DNA from 2 places in the Cobetia sp. Ld8 genome. Region 1 is predicted to be linked to the other one. Evidence: riboswitches for the same ligand, from Rfam matches in the RefSeq annotation. Region 1 holds a riboswitch; the other holds the start of a gene.
What was found. Region 1 has a riboswitch for thiamine pyrophosphate ahead of tenA (thiaminase II). Riboswitches for the same ligand answer to the same signal wherever they lie in the genome.
Positions count from the first base shown of each region.

Region 2: linked by a shared signal. The riboswitch ahead of ACJJV2_RS11145 (ABC transporter ATP-binding protein) and the one ahead of tenA (thiaminase II) in region 1 are both predicted to bind thiamine pyrophosphate.

Region 1 covers NZ_JBISHF010000006.1:495,616-499,010, forward strand. Annotated here, with positions in the region: gene thiC (phosphomethylpyrimidine synthase ThiC) at 1-964, opposite strand, end outside; TPP riboswitch at 1,091-1,231, opposite strand; gene tenA (thiaminase II) at 1,389-2,048, opposite strand; TPP riboswitch at 2,194-2,320, opposite strand; gene ACJJV2_RS03815 (TIGR04282 family arsenosugar biosynthesis glycosyltransferase) at 2,474-3,175, opposite strand; gene ACJJV2_RS03820 (TIGR04283 family arsenosugar biosynthesis glycosyltransferase) at 3,192-3,395, opposite strand, start outside.
Region 2 covers NZ_JBISHF010000008.1:45,743-49,137, reverse strand. Annotated here, with positions in the region: gene ACJJV2_RS11155 (ABC transporter substrate-binding protein) at 1-426, opposite strand, end outside; gene ACJJV2_RS11150 (ABC transporter permease) at 573-1,340, opposite strand; gene ACJJV2_RS11145 (ABC transporter ATP-binding protein) at 1,337-2,089, opposite strand; TPP riboswitch at 2,148-2,261, opposite strand; gene ACJJV2_RS11140 (hypothetical protein) at 2,426-3,391, shown strand.

The DNA of each region.
Region 1 (3,395 bases):
GAGAATTGCGCAGAATCCATTCACGGGTCTCGTGGATGTTGGCGCCGGTCGAGAGGTCCATCACGGTGTCGGAACCCCAGCGGATCGCCCAGGTCATCTTGTCGACCTCTTCCTCGATGGAGGAGGTGACCGCCGAGTTGCCCAGGTTGCCGTTGACCTTCACCAGGAAGTTGCGGCCGATGATCATCGGCTCGCTTTCCGGGTGATTGATGTTGGCGGGAATGATGGCGCGGCCGCGTGCGACTTCCTCACGCACGAATTCGGCGGTGATCTCGTCGGGCAGGTTGGCGCCGAAGCTGTGGCCTGGGTGCTGATGGCCCAGAATGCTCTCGACGGATTCGCTGCCCTGATATTCCTCACGCAGCGCGATACGTCGCTGATTCTCGCGAATCGCGATGTATTCCATCTCCGGGGTGATGATGCCCTGGCGCGCATAGTGCAGCTGGGTGACATTCTTGCCCGGCAGGGCACGACGCGGGCGATGGTCCAGCTCGAAGCGCAGGGACGACAGGCGTAGGTCGGCCTGGCGCACGCGGCCATATTCACTGCTCAGCTGAGTGAGCTGTTCGGTATCACCGCGTTCCTCGATCCACTTCTCGCGCAGCGGCGCCAGACCCCGGCGGATGTCGATCTCGACCGCCGGATCGGTGTAGGGGCCGGAGGTATCGTAGACGACGATCGGCGGGTTCTCTTCCAGACCGCTGGAGGTCTGGGTCGGCGAGCAGCCGATCTCGCGCATGGGCACGCGGATGTCCGGTCGGGAGCCTTCGATATAGATCTTGCGCGAGCCGCTCAGCGGCGCGATGGCGGCGGCGTCGACCTGTGCTTCGCTGGCGAGGTGGCGGCTGCCATCCTTGCGACCGGCACGCGCGCGTGCCTTGGGGGCAGCCTCAGGCTGCGAGGCGAGCGGTGACTCGGCGGCGTTGGTGGCTTGCGGGTCTTGTGTCGTCGGGGCAGTGCTCATGCAGGTCTCCTCAAAGGGCGACGTCACGGCTGACGTCATCATGGGAAGACCGTGCGCAGGGAGAGGATGGTCGTCGCCGACTCCTTGCCAGCAGGTGGCCCGGGAGCGAGGCGGCCGCGCGCAGCGGCTGGCCATCAGCTTGATTCCTACGCCGGTCCTAACCGGTTCAGGTTCCACGGGACCCCTTGCTGGCAAGCTCGCGCGTCAGGGCGGCGAAGCATGCATGCAGGATCTCAGCCGGTTCCACCGGCACCCCGTCAAGCGTGTTCAGATTTCAATGCGAGGGTGTTGCCCGAAGCGTCAGGCTTGCCCCGGGGAGCATTCTCGCATCCAGGCTCTGTTGGCCTGTCAGTCGTGCCATCCATGGGGATGGCGTCATCCCGAGCGGCTCATGGCGAGCGCCGGGACGTCAGTCTGTCATGACTCAAGCGCGATCGAGGCCCATCTGCCAGAAGTCGATCTCGAGTCGCGTGGCGTCCCGGAAGACATCGACCAGTTCACCCAATCGACGCTCCGAGACTTCCGAGAGTCGCGCATCCAGCCATTCACGCTCGGCTTCGACGGCTTCCTTGAAGTCATCGCTTGAGTACATCGCGATCCAGTCCGCGTACGGGTTGTTCTCGATCTCGGTGGTGTCCTGATCGAGCAGCCACTCGGCGATCTCACCGTAGCCGATCAGGCAGGGCGCGAGCGCCACGTGCAGATCGAGCAGGTCGCCGCGCTGGCCGCAATCGAGCACGTAACGGGTATAGGCCAGGGTGGCGCGGGATTCCGGCAGCTCGCTCAGGTCATCCTCGCTGATGCCCCACTCGCTGCAGTAGCCGATATGCAGATCGAGCTCGGTATTGAGGATGGTGTCCAGACTGGCGGTGGCCTGACGCAGCTCCGCGAGGGTGCGGCTCTTGTAGGCGGCCAGCGCCCAGGCGCGCGCGAAGTGGATCAGGAACAGGTAGTCCTGCTGCAGGTAATGGCGGAAGGACTCCTCCGGCAGACGACCTTCGCCCAGCTGGCGAACGAAGTCGTGCTCGAGATAGTCACGCCATTCCTCGGCGCAGGCACTGGTCAGGTCGTTGAAACTAGGCATGACGCATCCCTCGGTGAGCGTGCTGACGACCCGTGATGGGGCGACAGGTCTCTGGCGCAAGCGTGGCCAGTACCGGAACAGGAGCAGGGGAAAGCGGGGGAGGTGCCGACAGTCACCGTGAGAAAGTGGTGACGATATCGAGTGGCATCGCTTCGCGCTTGATCCCTACGCCGGTACTAGCCGGATCAGGTTCGGCGGGATCGTCATTCACGCAAGGACATTGCCTGCGCATGACATCTCAGCCGGTCTTACCGGCACCCCGTCAAGCTGTGACATGTGAGTCACGATGCAGCGAGTGTAACAGCCCTGAGGCGTAGAAGAAGGGCAGTGTGAGCAAAAATGCATACGACTTTGGGAGGCATGCCGAACGTGTGAAGAGCCTCAAGCGGGTTTGTAGAAAGCCGTGAGCGGGTTCATGGAAAGTCTCAAGCGGCAAGGCCGGCCATGAGCGCCGGCAGGTGGCGCGACAGTCGCTCCAGGTCACGCGGCTCATCGACATCCCAGCTGGTCGGCAGGCAAGCGGCCGTTCTCCCCGCCCGTGCCAGCAGCGTCAGGGTGTCCCGGCAGACATGGGCATGACTCCAGTGGGGCAGCAGGAAGGCTTGCTGGCAGGGCGCCTTGAGGCCGATCAAGCCATAGCCGCCATCGTCGGTGGGCTGCAGCACCGCGTCGTGAGTGCGCAGTCTGTGGGCTGCCTCGCGCAGCCGCTGGCTATCCAGCGCCGGTAGGTCGGAGCCCATCAGCAACACCGGCCCCTCGGGAAGATGTCGGGCCATGGCCCGAGACATTCGCTCACCGAGTTCCCCCTGCGGCTGCGCCTCGAAGGTGAGGTCGGCAGAGGCATCGACAACGTTTCGCAGCCGGGCTTCCAGCGCTACCCGCAGAGCCGCCTGTTCAGGTGCCTGGCTCGACGGCTCGGCAGAGGCCGTCAGCATCACCACGACCTTGCCGAGGCGCGCGGCGCAGGCGTGGTCAACGATATGGCTCAGCATCCGCGCATAGAGTCGAGCTGCGCCCTCGGGGCCGAGTGCGGGGATCAGGCGTGTCTTGCAGTGGCCGGCGATGGGCAGGCGACCGAAGATGATGAGAGTCGGGCGCACCTCTGACGCGGCATCAGCTGTGGGCAAGGTAGGCAACGCCGTATCACGCATGGGGCATGCCGCGCTGCTCACAGGCCTGCGCCGCGGCGCGATAGCCGTAAAGGCGTGCCAGGCGTGCAGGGGAGACGCCACACCAGGCCGCCAGCCGCAGTCCCCACATCTTGACGATGGTGCGCCAGACGCCGTGGGTCTCCCAGCGTCGACCGCTGGTGGTAACGCGCGCAGTCAGGTTCATTGGCGGGGTCAG
Region 2 (3,395 bases), on a different contig from region 1:
CTGCGTCAATGGCTGCTCAGCGGTGGCAGCGCCCTTGGAGTTGTCCTCGGCGACGTCCTTCGAGTCAGCATCAGCGCTCTGTTCGTCGCTGGCAGCTGTCGGGGCATCCGCGGCCGGTTCAGCACCGTTCTTGGCCTGCTCGGCGGCGCCGGCGGTCGCTTCGACGGCTTCCTGGCTTGCCACCGGCGCCGAGGCGGCCGAGTCACCGTTCACTCCGACCTCGGCCTGCTGAGCGACGATTTCCGGCGCTGACTGGGTGCTGGTGGCGGGTTCTGCCTCGGCGGCGTGGGCCGACATGGCGGTGGCTGGCAGGCTGCTCAGGCACAGCGTGGTCAGCAGGGTGGCGAAGGCGGTGGACAGCAGCGAGGCACGTGGTGAACGTGTCGGCTGTGCTTTGCGCCGTGGCGCCGATGACGAAAGAGACATGGCGGAGTTCCTTGTGATCACAGGGTAGTGGTGCTGCCGTTCGTGGGCGGCAGTCGTCAGGCTCATGCAATTTGTGTCGAGCGTGGTTGCGTCTTTCGGTTACGCGATCTTGCGGTCTTGCGGTAGTTACTCGAAGCCCCGGCGTGTCAGCTCAGACGTGTCAGCCGGTCGCGGTGCCAGGGCATCAGGGCGCGCAGCAGCGCGTCCAGAGAGAAATAGAGCAGCAGGGAGAAGGCGACCAGCACCAGCAGGGCGGCGAACATCAGGTCGATTTCCATGCGCGCGTTGGCGTTGAGCATCAGATAGCCCAGCCCCTGACTGGCACCGGCCCATTCCCCGATGACGGCGCCGATGGGGGCGGCGGTCGCGGCCATGCGTATGCCGGAGGCCAGTGCCGGCAGCGCGGCGGGCAGCTGGATATGGATCAGTCGGCGCCACGGGCTGGCACCCAGGGTATGGGCAAGATCCAGCCAGCCCTGTCGGGTCTGGCGCAGGCCGTCGTAGCCGGTGGAGGCGACCGGGAAATAGATGATCAGTGTCGCCATCACCACCTTGGACAGCATGTCATAGCCGAGCCACAGCACCAGCAGCGGCGCGATCGCGAACAGCGGTATCACCTGGCTGATCAGCAGCAGCGGCAGCAGCGTGCGGCGCAGGCGGGGAATGAAGGCCAGCGCCAGCGCGGTGGCAAGGCCGAGCAGAATGCCCAGCACCAGCCCGGCCAGTATCTCGCTGATGGTGACGCCAGCGTGATGGGCCAGCAGCGGCGCCTTCTGGATCAGCACCTCGAGCACGGCCTGCGGCGTGGGCAGAATGTAGGGCGGTACGGCGGTAACGGCAATGATCAGCTGCCAAAGCCCCAGCAGGAGCAGCGCGCTGATGACGAGGTGACGCATGGCGTGCAGACGTTTCATGCGGCCTCCTCGCTATCGCGCAGGCGGGCGATCAGTTGCGCCTGCGCCGGTGGCAGGGCCGGGTCATCCAGCGGCACCGGGCGTGCGGCGCCAAGCCCCGGCAGGCGTTCCAGCTCGGCGCCGTGGCCCGGGAGGCTCGAGGGGCGCAGCACCAGCAGTTGATCGGCGAGGCGCAATGCCTCCAGCGGGTCATGGGTCACCATCAGGACGGTGCGGCCCTTGAGCAGGCGGCTGGCCAGATCATGCAGCTCCAGACGGGTGATGGCATCCACCGCCGAGAACGGCTCGTCCATCATCACGACCGGCGCCTGCTGGTAGAGCGTGCGGGCGAGGGCGACGCGCTGGCGCTGACCGCCGGAGAGGGCGTCCGGCCAGGCCTGCTCACGGCCCTCAAGCCCGACCGCGGCCAGAAGCTCATGGGCAAGCTTGCGATTGCGCGGCCGCCGGCGCAGGTCATCGCCCAGCCACAGGTTGTCGATGACGCGCCGCCACGGCAGCAGCAGGTCCTGCTGCGCCATCCAGGCGACGCGGTCGGTCAGCGGCTGACCGTCATCGGTGGCGAGGTCGAGCTGGTGGAGGTCTGACATCTCCAGGCCGGCCAGCAGGCGCAGCAGCGAACTTTTGCCGCAGCCGGAGCGCCCCAGCAGTGCCGTCCAGCTACCGGCTTCCAGACGCGCGGAGATATCGCGGAACAGCGTGTGGCCGGTGTAATCGATTCGTGCGTTGTTGAGGGTGAGTCCCAGCGACACAGGCAATTCCGTGGTCAGGCGGCGTGCCGGCAGGAGGAAGCAGGTGACGCGCCGTGCAGGGCACGCGTCGGGGATTCCCTCCGCCGGTATCAACCGGATCAGGTTCCAGGGGTTGTCGCGCGACGTATCGCTGCGGCTCTCAGCCCATCCTCGGGCACCCCCATCCAGGCCGACAGTGTAACGTCACTGTCTTGCCGGTGTCTTGTCCGACGCGGGTCGGGGGGCGGGTCAGGTGGGCAGGGCAGAGGTGGCGTGCGAAACGGACTATGCCGATGTGCCACGCCTTGGGTATGCTGAGGATTACTGTAACAAGACGTGTAGCCCAAGGAGATCATCATGCCCGACACACCGGATCTCTCGACCTGTTCCAGTTATCCCGTTCCCCCGCAGCGGCCGAGCACGGCTGAGGCCGTGGGCGAGCCGCGTCCCGTGCCCAGGGGCTGGCCCGAGGAGTCACTGACCCGCCGGCTCTCGACCTATCTGGGTCAACCGCTCGAGCCGCTGGCGCTCGCCTGGCCGGATAGCGCCAACTGGCTATGGCGCCAGCGTGGCGGCACGCCCGGCCTCATCAAGCTGGCGCGCACCGGGCCAGACCATGACCCCTTCTGGCGCGCCATGCGCGGGGTCTTCGGCGCCGATCGCTGGGCGACGCCGGAGGGGCTGACGCGACTGGCGGGCGCCTTGCCCGCGCGCCTGCCGATTCCGCCACTGCCCCTGACCTTTCTCGGGCGTCTCGATGGCGCGCCCATCTGGCACCTGCCGTGGTCCAGCGGGCAGCCGAGTGATCTCAGCATCACCTTCTGTGAGCTGCTGGGCGACCAGCTCGGTCGCCTGCATCAGGATACGGTGTCGGGCTTCGGTCAGCCGCTGGCGCAGCCGATGCCGCTGTTGCACTGGAATACCCGCGTCACGCGCTTTCTCGCCCATCACCCACGTCGTGCGGAGCTTGGCACGCTGCTCAAGCGCACCTTCCCGGCGCCGACTCGCGCGGTGTGGTGTCTGCCGGACATGCGCGCCGATCAATATCTATGCGCCGCCACCGGCTGGGTATGGAGCGATTGGGAGGCGCTGGTGTGGGCGCCGATCGAGTTCGACTGGGCGCTGGTGGAGTTGCTGCTGGAAACGCCGGAGCAGCGTCAGGCCTTCATGAAGGGCTATTCGCGCCATGGGCGCATGATCGATCTCGATGGCCAGCGTGAGCTGTGTCGTGCGCTGTTGTGGGCGATGGAGGCCTTCGGTCCGCGGTCCTATGCTGAGCTTGCGGCAGCCCCTGCCTGGGTCTCGCCGCGCAGCCTGGCGTGAAATC